DNA from 4 places in the Brenneria uluponensis genome. Region 2 is predicted to be linked to each of the others. Evidence: predicted binding sites of a transcription regulator. Region 2 holds the regulator's gene; each other region holds the start of a gene.
What was found. The regulator PurR, encoded in region 2, represses purine synthesis genes. The targets are predictions, from matches to a motif close to CANGCAAACGTTTGCNTG.
Positions count from the first base shown of each region.

Region 1 (4,363 bases), 2.5 Mb from region 2:
TGGCCAAATCACCTGTTCCATGACGCGCTGGTGAATTTCATCCGTGACCACCGGTGCTGGAGAGTAAGCGCCCATGCCCCCGGTATTGGGGCCAGTATCTTTATCACCAACTCGCTTATGATCTTGACTGGTCGCCATCGGTAGCACATGTTCGCCATCTACCATAACGATAAAGCTGGCTTCTTCACCGTCCAGAAACTCTTCTACCACGATACGGTGACCTGCATCACCAAACGCATTGCCTGCCAACATGTCGGTTACAGCATTTTCCGCATCTTCCAGCGTCATGGCGACAATAACACCTTTACCCGCGGCCAAACCATCTGCTTTGATTACGATAGGCGCACCCCGTTGGCGGATATACTCCAGTGCTGGCTGAACTTCGGTAAAGTTTTGATACTCCGCTGTCGGAATATGATGGCGTGCCAGAAAATCTTTGGTGAATGCCTTGGATCCCTCCAGTTGTGCAGCTGCCTGCGTCGGTCCGAAGATTTTCAATCCCGCAGCACGGAAAGCATCCACTATGCCAATCACCAATGGTGCTTCTGGACCAACGATGGTCAGGCCGATAGCGTTTTGCTGGGCGAAAGACACCAATGCGGGAATATCCGTCGCGGCAATACTGATGTTCTCCAGTGTTGGTTCCAGCGCGGTACCGGCGTTACCCGGAGCCACATAGACTTTGTCAGACAGCGATGACTGAGCGGCTTTCCAGGCCAGCGCGTGCTCACGCCCACCATTGCCAATAATTAAAATATTCATGGTTATAATCCCGGATTAATGACGGAAGTGGCGCATATCGGTAAACAGCATAGCAATTCCGTGCTCGTTGGCAGATGCAATGACTTCATCATCACGAATAGAGCCCCCGGGCTGAATTACACAAGAGATACCCACTGCGGCAGCGGCATCAATACCGTCGCGGAACGGGAAAAATGCATCGGATGCCATCACGGAACCTTTGACTTCCAGTCCTTCGTCACTGGCTTTGATGCCAGCGATCTTGGCGGAGTAAACACGGCTCATCTGGCCAGCGCCAATACCGATGGTCATATTGTCGCGGGCATAGACAATCGCATTGGATTTGACAAATTTGGCGACTTTCCAGCAGAACAACGCATCACGCAGTTCAGCATCGGTTGGCTGACGTTTGGTTACTACGCGTAGTTGCGACGCATCCACCATCCCCAGATCACGATCTTGCACCAGCAGGCCGCCATTAACGCGTTTGAAATCCAGACTGGATACCTTCTGCTGCCATTGCCCGCAGGTCAGAACACGGACGTTCTGCTTCGCGGCGGTTACCTGCAACGCTTCTTCACTGGCAGAAGGTGCAATGATCACTTCCACGAACTGGCGGCTGATAATGGCTTTAGCGGTGTCGGCATCCAACTCACGGTTGAACGCAATAATGCCGCCAAAGGCTGAGGTTGGGTCGGTTTTATAGGCGCGTTCGTAAGCATCCAAAATGGAAGTACTGATGGCGACGCCACAAGGGTTGGCATGTTTGACGATAACACAGGCAGGTTCGTCGAATTCTTTCACGCATTCTAGCGCTGCATCGGTATCTGCAATATTGTTGTAGGAGAGTGCTTTGCCCTGTAGCTGTTGAGCGGTGGCCACAGAGGCTTCGGAGATTTTCTCTTCTATATAGAACGCTGCTTGTTGGTGGCTGTTTTCACCATAGCGCATATCCTGCTTTTTGATGAAGTTCAGATTCAGTGTTCTGGGGAAATGGCCAGACGGCTGAGTGGTATCACCATGGTAAGCCGGTACCATGCTGCCAAAATAGTTAGCGATCATACTGTCGTACGCAGCGGTATGTTCAAAGGCTTTAATCGCCAAATCAAAACGGGTTTTATAGGTCAGGGAACCCTGATTGGCATCCATTTCCTGAATAATGGTGTTGTAATCGCTGCTTTTAACCACAATGACCACGTCGTTATGGTTCTTGGCGGCGGAGCGCACCATCGTTGGGCCACCGATATCAATATTTTCCACGGCATCTTCCAGTGAGCAATTTTCCCTGGCAACTGTCTGGGCAAACGGATAAAGGTTTACCACTACCATGTCGATCGGCTTGATACCGTGTTGTTCCATAATTCCATCATCCTGACCGCGTCGACCCAAAATGCCGCCGTGTACCTTGGGATGCAGTGTTTTGACCCGTCCATCCATCATTTCCGGGAATCCGGTGTAATCCGATACTTCGGTGACAGGCAGACCTGCGTTGGCCAGCAAATGTGCGGTACCACCAGTAGAGAGTAGCTCAATACCTCGTTGTGAGAGTGCCTGAGCAAATTCGACGATGCCGGCTTTGTCTGAAACACTGAGCAGAGCGCGGTGGATAGGACGACGTTGTTGCATGATGGTTTGATCCCTTGGCTTAGGTTCGTAATGTAAAGAGCGCCACGTGAATATTGCGTATGTAGAAAGCAAAAATGGGGGCTTCTAGATAAATATTCAGGTAACGCTCGATATTGGGCACCTATTTTATCAGGGGACGAATTGTAGCGAAAACGTTTGCGTGACGCTCGTCAAATTTCAGTTCTGGAAAGTATTGTGGATAACTCTGTGCGAAAAAGGGTATAAAACGGCATTTTGCTGTGGAATGCAGCAAACGATCATTTTTGTGATAAATACCTATTGCGGCCTGTCAGGAAGTCCCTATAATGCGCCTCCACTGACCCGGCGCTGGTGAACAACACAACGCAGAGTCAGGCCGGGAAAAACGAATTATTCGTTGACTCTGCAAGAGGATAGCGTAGTATACGCGACCTCACGTCAGCGGCAGTGCCGCGACGAACGCTCTTTAACAATATAATCAGACAATCTGTGTGGGCACTCACAGGACCCTATCGTAATCAATACGAAAAGACTTGAAGAGTGACTGACAGTAAATTCATTACGAATAAACAGTTATAAATTCTTTGAGCATCGCTTCTTCGGAAGCATATCAAACAAATCTTAAATTGAAGAGTTTGATCATGGCTCAGATTGAACGCTGGCGGCAGGCCTAACACATGCAAGTCGAGCGGCAGCGGGGGGAAGCTTGCTTCCCCGCCGGCGAGCGGCGGACGGGTGAGTAATGTCTGGGGATCTGCCTGATGGAGGGGGATAACTACTGGAAACGGTAGCTAATACCGCATGACGTCGCAAGACCAAAGTGGGGGACCTTCGGGCCTCACGCCATTGGATGAACCCAGATGGGATTAGCTGGTAGGTGAGGTAATGGCTCACCTAGGCGACGATCTCTAGCTGGTCTGAGAGGATGACCAGCCACACTGGAACTGAGACACGGTCCAGACTCCTACGGGAGGCAGCAGTGGGGAATATTGCACAATGGGGGAAACCCTGATGCAGCCATGCCGCGTGTATGAAGAAGGCCTTCGGGTTGTAAAGTACTTTCAGCGGGGAGGAAGGGGAGCGCTTTAATAGAGTGTTTCATTGACGTTACCCGCAGAAGAAGCACCGGCTAACTCCGTGCCAGCAGCCGCGGTAATACGGAGGGTGCAAGCGTTAATCGGAATGACTGGGCGTAAAGCGCACGCAGGCGGTCTGTTAAGTTGGATGTGAAATCCCCGGGCTTAACCTGGGAACTGCATTCAAAACTGACAGACTAGAGTCTCGTAGAGGGGGGTAGAATTCCAGGTGTAGCGGTGAAATGCGTAGAGATCTGGAGGAATACCGGTGGCGAAGGCGGCCCCCTGGACGAAGACTGACGCTCAGGTGCGAAAGCGTGGGGAGCAAACAGGATTAGATACCCTGGTAGTCCACGCTGTAAACGATGTCGACTTGAAGGTTGTGGCCTTGAGCCGTGGCTTTCGGAGCTAACGCGTTAAGTCGACCGCCTGGGGAGTACGGCCGCAAGGTTAAAACTCAAATGAATTGACGGGGGCCCGCACAAGCGGTGGAGCATGTGGTTTAATTCGATGCAACGCGAAGAACCTTACCTACTCTTGACATCCTCAGAAGAGACTGGAGACAGACTTGTGCCTTCGGGAACTGAGAGACAGGTGCTGCATGGCTGTCGTCAGCTCGTGTTGTGAAATGTTGGGTTAAGTCCCGCAACGAGCGCAACCCTTATCCTTTGTTGCCAGCGCGTAATGGCGGGAACTCAAGGGAGACTGCCGGTGATAAACCGGAGGAAGGTGGGGATGACGTCAAGTCATCATGGCCCTTACGAGTAGGGCTACACACGTGCTACAATGGCGCATACAAAGAGAAGCGAACTCGCGAGGGCAAGCGGACCTCATAAAGTGCGTCGTAGTCCGGATTGGAGTCTGCAACTCGACTCCATGAAGTCGGAATCGCTAGTAATCGTAGATCAGAATGCTACGGTGAATACGTTCCCGGGCCTTGT
Region 1 is NZ_CP135917.1:4,677,565-4,681,927, reverse strand. It holds gene purD (phosphoribosylamine--glycine ligase) at 1-762, opposite strand, end outside; gene purH (bifunctional phosphoribosylaminoimidazolecarboxamide formyltransferase/IMP cyclohydrolase) at 778-2,367, opposite strand; rRNA gene RS889_RS21815 (16S ribosomal RNA) at 2,970-4,363, shown strand, end outside.
Region 1: a site for PurR is predicted at 2,513-2,530, ahead of purH (bifunctional phosphoribosylaminoimidazolecarboxamide formyltransferase/IMP cyclohydrolase). Genes of this name have one in related genera too.

Region 2 (4,363 bases):
TGTAATAAAACGGCTATTCTCACTTTTTTATCGTCCCATTTTCAGGAATACTGTGGAAATCGAGCGATTGAGGACGACATTCAGTCATAATAATTATGCGGTTATTTGTTACCTTTTTCTTGTTATTTTTTAGCAACCTGTTTTTTAATTTGGCACAAGCCGCACCACACGCCGTGGCGGTTTCCCTGCATAAGCTCAATGTGGGCGTAACTGACACGGTTGATACAAGAAAAAACAAACCGTCCAAAAACACCAAAAAAGCCACAGTACCGACACACGATAAAAAAGAGAGGGGCAGTAAGGGATACTCGCTAAAAACGACTAAAACAGCACATTCCCACAGCAAAGCCACACGAAACTCAGCCGCTCATCCCAAACATCTGACTAGACCCTCGACCAAACATCGCACAAAAAACCATGAGACTAAAGCAACAGAAATCAAGCATGTGGCATCGAAAAGACATGAGCCCACACATCACAGAACGCAAGATAGAAAAATAGCGGCACGAACCAAAAGCAGAGAAAGCAAGCACAAGAAAGCACTACCCCTTAGTGTTATGCGCAGAAAGCATTACCAACACGTCAAATTGACTGCCATGAATAAGCTGCTAAAACAGATTGGGAAACCCTATCACTGGGGAGGCGCTTCACCTGCTGCCGGATTTGATTGCAGCGGATTGATCTATTACGCCTACAAGGACGTAGTAAAAATACCGATCCCACGCACAGCTAATGAAATGTTCCACCTGCGTGATGCAGCACCGATCAAAAAGAGTGAGCTGGAAAGAGGTGATCTAGTGTTCTTCCACATTAGTAATCGCGGCGCGGCCGACCATGTCGGGGTTTACCTTGGTAATGGACGTTTTATTCAGTCCCCGCGGACAGGTTCCGATATCAAGATCAGCAAATTGAGCGGCAATTATTGGCAAGAACACTATGTCGGCGCACGCCGTGTCGTCACGCCAAAGACTGTTCGCTGATGTAACATTCTCGTTAAGCTCAAGATACCTGGGTATACCGCACCGAGGGATACTCCAACTGACAACGGGACCTTCCGGTCCCGTTGTCTTTCTGTTTTGTCATGCCAAAAATGACTAATTTAGTGGCTTTACACCGTCACTAAAGCTTATCAGTTCAGCACGGCTGTAAAACTGAACGCCATGATAATGGCCAATGCACACACTGTGGTTAACAACGACATTTTTAGAGCCGTATCCATAAATACCTCCTTTGCAGACTCAGTATTGACATCCGTTATTGTAATCAGAATGGGTTTATTACCCCAAGCCAGGCAATAAATACTACCAATAGTAGTGGGTATATGGAAACTTTCTCTTAATTTGATCGAGAAATCCTCTCCGAATATCGCAGACATAATATGAATTAGCACTTCCACTTTTGCATTAAATCGGACAGAATTTGCAGTTTACTGTACACATCCTGCGTTGGTCGAAAGCGTCAACCTTGCCCTTCAGGTCTAAACCGCCGACTCTCTCCTTCTGAAGTTCTGCTTTCGTGGTCAGAAAGAGAACTATTCGCGCAGGCAAACGATTAACCATTTACTTACTGCTGTAATCAGGTGAGTTCAGGAGTCATTTTACATGGCAACGATTAAAGATGTGGCAAAGCGCGCAGGTGTTTCTACCACAACCGTATCACACGTGATCAATAAAACACGTTTCGTCGCCGAAGATACTAAAGCCGCCGTAAGGGCAGCCATCAAAGAATTACATTATTCGCCAAGTGCCGTTGCCCGCAGCTTGAAAGTTAATCATACAAAATCCATTGGACTGCTTGCGACCTCAAGTGAGGCACCCTACTTTGCAGAAATTATCGAATCTGTTGAGAATAGTTGCTACGCAAAAGGATACACACTAATTCTGTGTAACTCCCACAACAATCTGGATAAGCAACGTGCTTATCTTTCTATGCTGGCACAAAAACGAGTAGATGGATTACTGATAATGTGCGCTGAATATCCACCAGCACTGCTTTCCATGCTGGAAGATTACCGTAACATTCCTATGGTCGTGATGGATTGGGGCAAGGGGCACAGTGATTTTACCGATACCATTATTGATAACGCTTTTGAAGGTGGCTATATGGCAGGTCGTTACCTGATTGAGCGTGGTCACCGCGACATCGGCGCCATTCCCGGTCTGCAAGAGCGGAATACGGGTAGCGGGCGTTACTTGGGTTTTCTTAAGGCCCTGAAAGAAGCGCATATCACAATACATGAAGAGTGGATTGTTCAAGGCGATTTTGAACCGGAATCCGGCTATAAAGCCATGCATCAGATACTGGCACAAAAGCATCACCCAACAGCCGTCTTCTGTGGTGGTGACATCATGGCCATGGGGGCAATCTGTGCAGCTGACGAACTCGGCTTACGTGTACCGCAGGATATTTCGGTGATCGGGTATGATAATGTACGGCACTCTCGCTATTTCACACCAGCGCTGACAACGGTGCATCAACCCAAAGAGCGTTTGGGACAGTCCGCATTATCTATGCTACTGGATCGCATTGTCAGCAAACGTGAAGAAGCACAGGTCATTGAAGTCCACCCTACCTTGATTGAACGACGCTCTGTCGCAGATGGTCCGTTCCGTGATTATCGCCGTTAATTCAGACAATTTACTTATTGCTGCCTTATTTCATTAAATTTTTAACCACTGCTTCAGACTATTTATGCTTGTCCACAGGCTGAAGCAGTCATAGACTTGCTATTGCCTTATGTGAACATAACAGGCAAACAAGACATACTGAATAGTTTTACTATCCTTATACTCAGACTGCCGAACGCCTTCGTCGTCTAATTTGGATAGGTGCTTTCCATACCAACGTTTCTCTTATTTATTTCTCTGAAATAGTTCAGAGGGTAAACGATGGATAAGCATCCACCGATTCTTATTACAGGTGAAAATTGTCTATGTTGTTCCTTGCTGTAATTCAAATGGCAAGGTAGGGAGAGATTATGAGTTCGTCTTATATAGAGGAGCTGGGTAGGCATAATACGTCCTGGTTCCAGATTGTGCATGAAATGCTGTCAATGGCTGACATCACTATTAATGGTTCGCGACCTTTTGATATCACTGTCAAGAATACCGATTTTTATAAACGCATTCTGCGTGAAGGCTCTTTAGGTCTTGGTGAGAGTTACATGGACGGCTGGTGGGAGTGTGAACGTCTGGATATGTTTTTCCATCGGGTACTGCGAGCCGGATTGGAAGAAAAAATACCGCAGCGCTGGCGCGATTTGATACGGATTCTACTTGCACGAGTCATCAATCTTCAATCAAAGAGACGATCCTGGATTGTAGGGAAAGAGCATTACGACCTCGGCAATGATCTTTTCTCACTGATGCTTGATCCATACATGCAATATTCCTGTGGTTACTGGAAACAGGCAGACACCCTGGAACAAGCTCAGGAAGACAAACTTCGTATGATTTGCGAAAAGTTACAGCTGCGTCGCGGCATGACACTGCTGGATATTGGCTGTGGTTGGGGCGGACTAGCGGCATTTGCAGCCCGTCACTACGGTGTATCGGTCACAGGTGTCACTATTTCTCGTGAGCAGCAGAAACTGGCTCAGCAGCGATGCCAGGAACTGGATGTCACGATTTTATTACAGGATTATCGCGATCTGAATCTCCAGTTCGACCGCATCGTTTCTGTTGGTATGTTTGAACACGTCGGCCCCAAAAATTACGATACTTATTTCCAACTGGTACGTAAAACCCTGAAGCCCAACGGCCTCTTTCTGCTACATACTATCGGTGCCAACAAAACGAATCTTGAAGTCGACCCCTGGATCAACAAATATATTTTCCCTAATGGTTGCCTACCGTCGGTCCGACATATTGCCCAATCCAGTGAACCTTATCTGGTCATGGAAGACTGGCACAACTTTGGGGCTGACTATGATCGAACGCTGATGACTTGGCATGCACGTTTCCAGCAACATTGGTCCGAACTGTCAGCGAATTACCCTGAAAAATTCCACCGCATGTTCAGTTACTATCTGAACGCCTGTGCTGGCGCCTTTCGCGCACGGGATATTCAACTGTGGCAGGTGCTATTCAGTGTTGACGGCGTTGAAGGTGGGATACGCGTCCCCCACTGACGGATTGACTTGGCCGCCAGCTTTATGCTGACGGCTACACTATTTTATTCTGTTGCTTCTGTGGCCGGATCTTGTTGACGGTGAGATTGATTCAACAATACACGCTCAACCGTATCCACGATCGCCTGTGTCTGTGGGTCAATCTCAATATTCACACGATCACCCAATCGTTTCTGCCCCAGCGTAGTCCGGTTTAACGTTTCAGGGATAAGATGCACGCAGAAACGACTGCGA
Region 2 is NZ_CP135917.1:2,146,038-2,150,400, reverse strand. It holds gene RS889_RS09840 (C40 family peptidase) at 96-980, shown strand; gene cydH (cytochrome bd-I oxidase subunit CydH) at 1,130-1,219, opposite strand; gene purR (HTH-type transcriptional repressor PurR) at 1,602-2,627, shown strand; gene cfa (cyclopropane fatty acyl phospholipid synthase) at 2,978-4,129, shown strand; gene RS889_RS09820 (riboflavin synthase subunit alpha) at 4,174-4,363, opposite strand, start outside.

Region 3 (4,363 bases), 1.4 Mb from region 2:
CAATGGGATATCGTACAGTGCTTAGTTGAGGGTCGGTATACCGTGATATGGGAATATCATCAAATCCAACCACGGATAAATGCTGGGGTACCTGAATACCATTGTCTTTCAGTGCAGAAAGCGCACCAGCCGCCATGTTGTCGTTGTAGGCGAAAACGGCCGTGAGATGCTGATTGCGGCCCAATAATTCTATCATTGCCGCTTCACCGCCTTGTAAATCGGGGTCCCCACTGGCAATCCACATATCTGGCGGTACGGTGCCTTGTTCAGCCAATGCTTGTTGCCAGCCTGAACGGCGTTGCCCGACATCTTCAATGGGATGACTGGAGCTGAGATAGCCAATACGTCGATGTCCACTTTGCTGCAACATGCGGGTTGCCATCATTGCGCCGTAAACATTGTTAAGACAGACGCAGCGATGGGCATAGCCGGGAACAATACGATTGATCAGTATCATGCCGGGTACATGGTCCATAAAGTCAGCCAGTTCGGCATCTGATAGCGCTTTGGCATGAACGATCAGTGCATTGCACCGTTGTCGGATAAATATCTCGATAGCATGGCGTTCCTTTGCTTCCTGATGGTATGAGTTATTAATTAAAACATGGTGTTGCATGCATTGCGCCACGGTATCAACCGCTTTGACCATGGCACCAAAAAAAGCGTCTGAGACATCCATGACCACAACACCTATGGTGTCGCTGATCTGCGTTGCCAGCGCCTGAGCATTGGCATTAGGGCGGTAGCCCAATGACTCGATAGCCTGTAGGACCAGCATTCGCGTTTCCGGCGTTACCGCTTTGTTGTTATTGAGCACGCGCGACACGGTAGCGATAGACACTCCAGCTTGAAGTGCGACATCACGTATAGTAATCATGGACATTCACCACAGAGGAAATAGACAAATTTGTTACCTGATATATGAAAATATATTTATGGTTATTCTGTCAGGCGTTTTCAGAATACAGCGTGAGTTTTGTCACACTAATGAAAGCGGTTACATGCCATTTTGTAACTTTTTTGTAACCTTTGTGATGACAATCATTATCCTGAATGCGTGTTTTTTGTCAGCGAGCTTTCAGTATTTAATATCTGATAGTGTCAGACACAAGGTGGTTAACATAATTGTTGGGAACATGGGCTTGATTGAGATACAGGAGCGCGGAAATATCGGAGGGTAGTTGTGAAATACCCCGACAATGATGGTTTGTCGGGGCAGGGAAACAGGTTACTTATTCAGCGGCGTAACCATTAGAGGGAATGCGTACGCTGTCCAACCAGGCTTCGCCATCTTTCATTTTCAAGCGGCCTTCCAGGAACCAGTTGACAACCAACGGATAGATGGTGTGCTCCTGTACTTGAACACGCTCGAGTACATTTTGCTCAGTATCCTCTGCAAAAATGGGCACTTTGGCCTGCAGAATGACGGGGCCACTATCCAGATCGTCAGTGACAAAATGTACCGATGTACCATGTACCATATCGCCATTTGCCAGAGCCTGAGCATGCGTATGTAAGCCAGGATATTTGGGTAGCAGGGACGGATGGATGTTAAGCATTTTTCCGGCAAAGCGTTCAACAAACTCAGGACTGAGAATGCGCATATAACCTGCCAGTGCCACCAGGTCAGGAGTATATTTTTCTATTTCATCAGCCAGTGCTGCATCGTAAGCGGCACGCTCTTCGAAATTTTTCGGACTGAGAACATGGGTGTCAATCCCTGCTTCCTGTGCCCGTGTCAGGCCGAAAGCGTCGGGATTATTGCTAAATACGGCAGCGACTCTCCCTTTTATGCGTCCATTTTTACAGGCATTAATCAACGCCTGTAAATTGCTCCCCTGGCCTGATATCAGAACAACAATATTTTTCATCACTTAATAACCACTGTTTCTCCGGTATCCGTATGAGTGATCACCCCGATTTTCCATGCTGTCTCACCGTCATTGTTCAACAACGCGATGGCGTTGTCTGCTTGCGCCGCAGGCAGAACGATAATCATACCTACGCCGCAGTTAAATGTGCGGTACATTTCGTGGCGACTGACGTTCCCTGCTTGTTGCAGCCAATTGAACACTGCGGGCCATTGCCAGCTTGATTCATCAATGGTGGCTTGCATTCCCTGTGGTAGCACACGCGGGATATTTTCCCAGAAACCGCCGCCAGTAAGATGTGATATGGCATGTACATCGCTCTTTTCAATCAGTGACAAAATGGATTTGACATAAATTTTAGTCGGTTCCAGCAGGTGATCGGCCAATGGTTTACCTTCCAGCTGTACCTGTGTTGGATCAGTGTCACTGACTTCCAGAATTTTGCGAACCAACGAGTAGCCGTTGGAATGTGGGCCGCTTGACGCCAGAGCAACCAACACATCACCTGCCTGAACCTTACTGCCATCAATGATTTCAGATTTTTCAACCACACCGACGCAGAATCCGGCTACGTCATAATCCTCGCCATGATACATGCCGGGCATTTCTGCCGTTTCACCACCCACCAGGGCACAGCCAGATTGTTTGCAGCCTTCGGCAATACCGCTAATCACACTGGCAGCGGTGTCCACATCCAGTTTTCCGGTCGCGTAATAGTCGAGAAAAAATAACGGCTCGGCACCTTGAACTATCAAATCGTTTACACACATGGCAACCAGATCGATACCAATCGCATCGTGACGTTTAAGGTCCATAGCCAAACGCAGTTTAGTGCCGACACCGTCCGTACCGGAAACTAACACTGGCTCACGGTATTTCTGCGGTAAGGCACACAGGGCACCGAAACCACCGAGTCCACCCATGACTTCCGGGCGACGGGTCTGTTTCACTACACCTTTAATACGGTTTACCAATGCATTGCCAGCATCAATATCCACGCCTGCGTCTTTATAGCTGAGAGAGGTTTTGTCGGTCACTGAGGAGTCCCCACGGAGGTTACGATTGGTGATTGAGAAATCAAGCGCGCTAATTCTAACAGTGTAAGCAATCGTTTGCGAGTGGAGTATTAGAAGCACTTGCTTTTTGCTTGCTATCAGTAATTTCCGTTATCGCTTGATCTGGATCAGACTTAATCATATGGCCTTGGCCCAAAAAAGCGTTATAATCCGGCGATTTTTTTGGCCGTCTATCGCCGAAGAGGAGAATAGTGATGAAGATCGTCGAGGTGAAACACCCGCTGGTTAAACATAAATTGGGGCTGATGCGTGAGCACGATATCAGTACCAAACGTTTTCGAGAACTGGCGTCAGAAGTGGGGAGTTTATTGACCTATGAAGCAACTGCGGGTTTAGCCACAGAAAAAGTAACTATTGAAGGTTGGTGTGGACCGGTTGAAGTCGATCAAATCAAGGGCAAGAAGATTACTGTAGTGCCTATTCTGCGAGCTGGTCTGGGGATGATGGAAGGGGTATTGGAAAATGTACCCAGCGCGCGAATTAGCGTTGTAGGGATGTACCGCAATGAAGAAACGCTGGAGCCAGTGCCCTATTTTCAAAAACTGGTTTCCAATATTGACGAGCGTATGGCACTGGTGGTTGATCCCATGCTGGCGACAGGCGGTTCGATGATCGCCACTATTGATCTGCTGAAGAAAGCGGGTTGTCGTAGCATCAAGGTACTGGTACTGGTGGCGGCCCCGGAAGGGCTTGCTGCGTTGGAAAAAGCGCATCCGGATGTTGAGTTGTATACCGCGGCGATTGATCAAGGGTTAAACGAACAGGGTTACATCATGCCGGGCCTGGGAGATGCGGGCGATAAGATATTTGGTACGAAATGATTTTTAAGCCGACTCTACAGTCGGCTTTTTTTTGCCTATTTCAGCCGGACAGTCGGCATTTCACCAAAGTAATATTACAGAGGAAAAAAAGATGACTCGTCGTGCCATCGGGGTAAGTGAACGACCACCATTGCTACAGACCATTCCGCTGAGTTTTCAACACCTGTTTGCAATGTTTGGCGCTACCGTACTGGTACCGATTCTGTTCAAAATCAATCCTGCTACCGTATTGCTGTTCAATGGCATCGGAACGCTGCTTTACCTTTTTATCTGTAAAGGCAAAATTCCGGCTTACCTTGGTTCCAGTTTTGCGTTTATTTCACCGGTTTTACTACTGCTGCCTTTGGGATACGAAGTTGCACTGGGTGGTTTTATCTTGTGCGGACTGGTGTTTTGTCTGGTTGCGCTGATTGTGAAAAAGGCCGGGACGGGTTGGTTAAATGTCATTTTCCCACCAGCCGCAATGGGGGCGATTGTCACTGTCATTGGGCTGGAGTTGGCGGGGGTTGCGGCAGGAATGGCGGGACTGTTGCCTGCTGACGGTGTGCCGGTTGACAGTAAAGCCGTGACGGTTTCTCTGATTACGCTCGCAATA
Region 3 is NZ_CP135917.1:3,534,903-3,539,265, reverse strand. It holds gene galS (HTH-type transcriptional regulator GalS) at 1-877, opposite strand, end outside; gene purN (phosphoribosylglycinamide formyltransferase) at 1,233-1,871, opposite strand; gene purM (phosphoribosylformylglycinamidine cyclo-ligase) at 1,871-2,908, opposite strand; gene upp (uracil phosphoribosyltransferase) at 3,142-3,768, shown strand; gene uraA (uracil permease) at 3,860-4,363, shown strand, end outside.
Region 3: a site for PurR is predicted at 2,973-2,990, ahead of purM (phosphoribosylformylglycinamidine cyclo-ligase). Genes of this name have one in related genera too.

Region 4 (4,363 bases), 830 kb from region 2:
TTTCACCACTGGTAGGTCCCGAGGCGTTGACAGGATCAACCCGGTTGAAGTCAGGTACGGCACAAAAGCTGATTTTGAATATGATTTCTACCGGTGTGATGGTGAAGCTGGGCAAGGTTTATCAGAATCTGATGGTGGATGTGAAGGCTACCAACATCAAGTTGATGGATCGCGCCTGCCGCATTGTCATGGAGACAACCGGCGTAAATAGGGCAGAGGCGCAGTCGGTGCTGGAACAGACCGACTACAATGTTAAACCGGCTATTGTGATGATTCTGGTCGGTTGTGACGCTGAAGAAGCACAATGGAGGTTGAGCCATCATAATGGTTATCTGCGCGCAGCGATCAGCGATTGATCGGTGTGAGAGCTGTCGCCGGTTACTGCTGAAATATTTCCCTCCGGGATGGCGTGTGTATAATGCCGCCCTCGGTACGGCTGTAAACGGTATCAAGAGGAATTATGAACCGCATAGTAGACGATGAATACTGGATGCGTCATGCCCTGACACTGGCACAGAGAGCCCAGAATGAAGGGGAAGTCCCGGTTGGTGCGGTTCTGGTGTGCAATGACCAGGTGATTGGTGAGGGTTGGAACAGACCGATAGGCAAGCATGATCCTACCGCCCATGCCGAAATGATGGCGTTGCGTCAGGGCGGACAGGTGTTACAGAATTACCGGCTGTTAAATACGACACTATATGTCACTTTGGAACCGTGTGTAATGTGTGCGGGTGCGATGATCCATAGTCGTATTGGGCGATTGGTTTATGGCGCGACAGATGAAAAAACCGGTGCCGCAGGATCGTTGGTGGATATTCTGCATCATCCAGGGATGAATCATCAGATACAGATCACCCGCGGTGTTCTGGCGGAGGAGTGCGCTGCTATGTTGAGCGCCTTTTTTCGTATGCGGCGGGAACAGCATAAAGCGCGCCGGGTTGCGGGAAAAGGAACACTTCCTGAGTAACGGCGATGAGAAACGTATCTACCGTGGAAGTTTTTCTGGCGGTACAACCGGATAAGCCTGCCCGGCCAGCTTCTGCTGCTGCAATTTACTTTCTTTTTCTGACAGATACCCGACCAGGCTAACCATATAACGCCGGATATTCTCGACATAATTATAGGCTTCGTGACCGCGGGCATACCCGTTGGCCGTCTGGGTATAGTAGCGTCTCTGGCTTAGCATCGGTAGCCGCATTTTTACATCAGTCCAACTGTCCGGATTCCCTTTCTGTTTTTCTGTCAATTTACGAGCATCCATCAGGTGGGCATACCCCATATTGTAGGCTGCCAGCGCAAACCAGATTTTTTCATCTTCGGGAATGGTATCTGGCATTCTTTGCATCATGTTCGACAAATATTGTGCACCACCGCGGATGCTTTCTTCTGGATCGAGTCGATCAGATACGTTCAGACTCTCTGCGGTATTGCGCGTCAGCATCATTAAGCCACGAACGCCTGTGGGTGAGGTGGCCAGCGGATTCCAGTGCGATTCCTGATAGGAAATCGCCGCCAGGAGTTTCCAGTCGATATTCGTTGCGTATTTTTCAAACAGTGCACGCAAGGCCGGTAGCGTGTCATCAATGGCGGCGAGGAACGTCGTGGTATCCACATAATCGAATTCTCCCACATGACCCAGATATTTCTCTTGCAGACGAGCAAGGGTACCGTCTTCCTCTATCTGGCTGAAAAAATCGAGGAGTGCCGCTGACAGACTGTCGTCGTGAGTACGTCGCATATACCAGGTTACGGGTTCTTCATCACTGATATCGGCTGCTACTGCCAGTTGGGGATGAATCCGCTGCATTAAACCAATAGTGACCGAGTCTGCCAATGTGTAATCAAGCTTACCATCGGCCACTTGTTTGAGCAGGTCTTGTGTGGAGATATTCGAGGTGACTTCCCATTTCAATTGTGGGTATTTATGAGCCTTCAGATCGCGGAGGGTTGCTGCATGGGCGGAGCCGGACAGGACAACCAGCCGGCCCTGAAGTTTATCCAGTGACGTCGGACGAGGCGTTCCCAGCCGATACACGAGCTGTTGAGACACAGAATAGTAGGTCGGTCCGGCTTTGAAACGCTTCAGACGTTCATGATTGTAGATCAGACCAGCGGCCAGCAAATCGGCATTACCGTTATCAAGATCGTTGAACAGACCGTCAATGTTCTGGCGTGTCGAAACCACCAGCTGAACACCGAGGTAATCGGCGAACCGTTTTGCCAGTTCATAATCCAGTCCTGCGGGGGAACCGTGATTAAGGTAGTACGTCAAGGGGGAGTTGATAGTACTGACTCGCAACTCACCACGTGAAAGAATCTGCCTGAGCTGGACGTCCTGGCTGCTACGCCAGGGAATATTTGGCCATAGTGCCAACATCAACAGCAGAGCGATTACCCCGATGAAAAAATAATTTATCGTTAGACGCTTCAAATAGTTGTCTCTCGGTGACCTGATGGTCGGTCTGTCTGTAGCGGCAGTTTTTTATACGAAAAACCCGAGTCGGGGCATTTTGCGTAACAAATCGTCACTGTGCAACTTTTATTGACTTGGTTACAAATTGAGCTTGTCCGGTCGTGGATGTTGAACAATAGCGACGCAAACGGTTTCGTCGCGCGTCAGGATTCACTATAATAACGCGCGTTTCCCCCCTGTAGCGCCCATGACGCACTGCGGTCAGTGCATCGAAGATGAGAGAATTTTAGATTATGGAAATACTGCGTGGTTCACCTGCTTTATCGGCTTTTCGTATCAATAAACTGTTGGCGCGTTGCAATGAAAACTATCTGCCTGTCAGTGACATTTATGCTGAATATGTTCATTTCGCCGATGTGAGTGCCCCGTTAAGTAGCGATGAACAATCACGACTGACCCTCCTGCTGAAATATGGCCCTTCTCTCACGGAACATGAACCTACGGGGCATCTGATTCTGGTTACGCCTCGCCCAGGCACTATTTCTCCCTGGTCTTCCAAAGCAACAGATATCGCCCATAATTGTGGTTTGCAGAAAGTCCTGCGGCTGGAGCGCGGTCTGGCATTCTATATTCATGCCCCGACACTCAGCGAAGCACAGTGGCAGGAATTGGGTGCTCTGTTACACGACCGGATGATGGAAAGCGTGTTCGATGATTTGCAACAGGCGACACAACTGTTCACCCACCATCAACCTGCACCGCTAAAACGGGTGGAAATTCTGCTACAGGGACGTCAGGCACTGGAGGCGGCTAATGTTCGTCTTGGCCTGGCATTGGCTGAAGATGAAATTGATTACCTGATGGATGCGTTTATCAAACTGGGACGTAATCCGACCGATATTGAGTTGTACATGTTTGCTCAGGCGAATTCAGAGCACTGTCGCCACAAGATTTTTAATGCCGATTGGGTTATTGATGGGGTTAAGCAGCCAAAATCGCTGTTTAAGATGATCAAAAATACCTATGAGCACACCCCGGATCACGTGCTATCAGCTTACAAAGATAATGCGGCGGTCATGGAAGGTTCAGCGGTCGGTCGCTTTTTCACCGATACGAAAAATGTGTATGACTACCATCAGGAAGAAGCCCATATCCTGATGAAGGTCGAAACGCATAACCACCCCACCGCTATTTCACCGTGGCCGGGTGCCGCTACCGGTTCTGGTGGCGAAATCCGTGATGAGGGTGCGACCGGACGCGGTGCCAAGCCGAAAGCTGGTCTGGTGGGCTTTTCGGTTTCCAACCTGCGTATCCCTGGATTCGTCCAACCGTGGGAACATGATTTTGGCAAGCCCGATCGTATTGTCAACGCGTTGAATATCATGGTAGAAGGCCCGCTGGGCGGAGCAGCGTTTAACAACGAATTTGGCCGTCCGGCATTGACTGGCTATTTCCGGACTTATGAAGAGTCTGTTGATAGCCATAACGGGGTTGAAGTCCGGGGTTATCACAAGCCAATTATGCTGGCGGGTGGTATTGGTAATATCCGTGCTGATCATGTGAAAAAAGGTGAAGTCAGTATTGGCGCCAAACTGATTGTTCTGGGTGGCCCGGCGATGAACATCGGGTTGGGTGGTGGTGCCGCTTCTTCCATGACTTCCGGCCAGTCTGATGCTGATCTCGACTTTGCTTCTGTACAACGGGATAACCCGGAAATGGAGCGTCGTTGTCAGGAAGTGATTGACCGCTGTTGGCAGTTGGGTGAAGAAAATCCGATTTTGTTTATTCATGATGTGGGCGCGGGTGGTCTTTCCAACGCGATGCCGGAACTGGTAAGTGATGGTGGTCGTGGCGGTCGTTTTGAATTGCGCGACATTCTCAACGATGAGCCGGGAATGAGTCCGTTGGAAGTGTGGTGTAACGAATCGCAGGAACGTTATGTCCTGGCGG
Region 4 is NZ_CP135917.1:1,315,483-1,319,845, forward strand. It holds gene murQ (N-acetylmuramic acid 6-phosphate etherase) at 1-356, shown strand, start outside; gene tadA (tRNA adenosine(34) deaminase TadA) at 461-967, shown strand; gene mltF (membrane-bound lytic murein transglycosylase MltF) at 986-2,431, opposite strand; gene purL (phosphoribosylformylglycinamidine synthase) at 2,707-4,363, shown strand, end outside.
Region 4: a site for PurR is predicted at 2,594-2,611, ahead of purL (phosphoribosylformylglycinamidine synthase). Genes of this name have one in related genera too.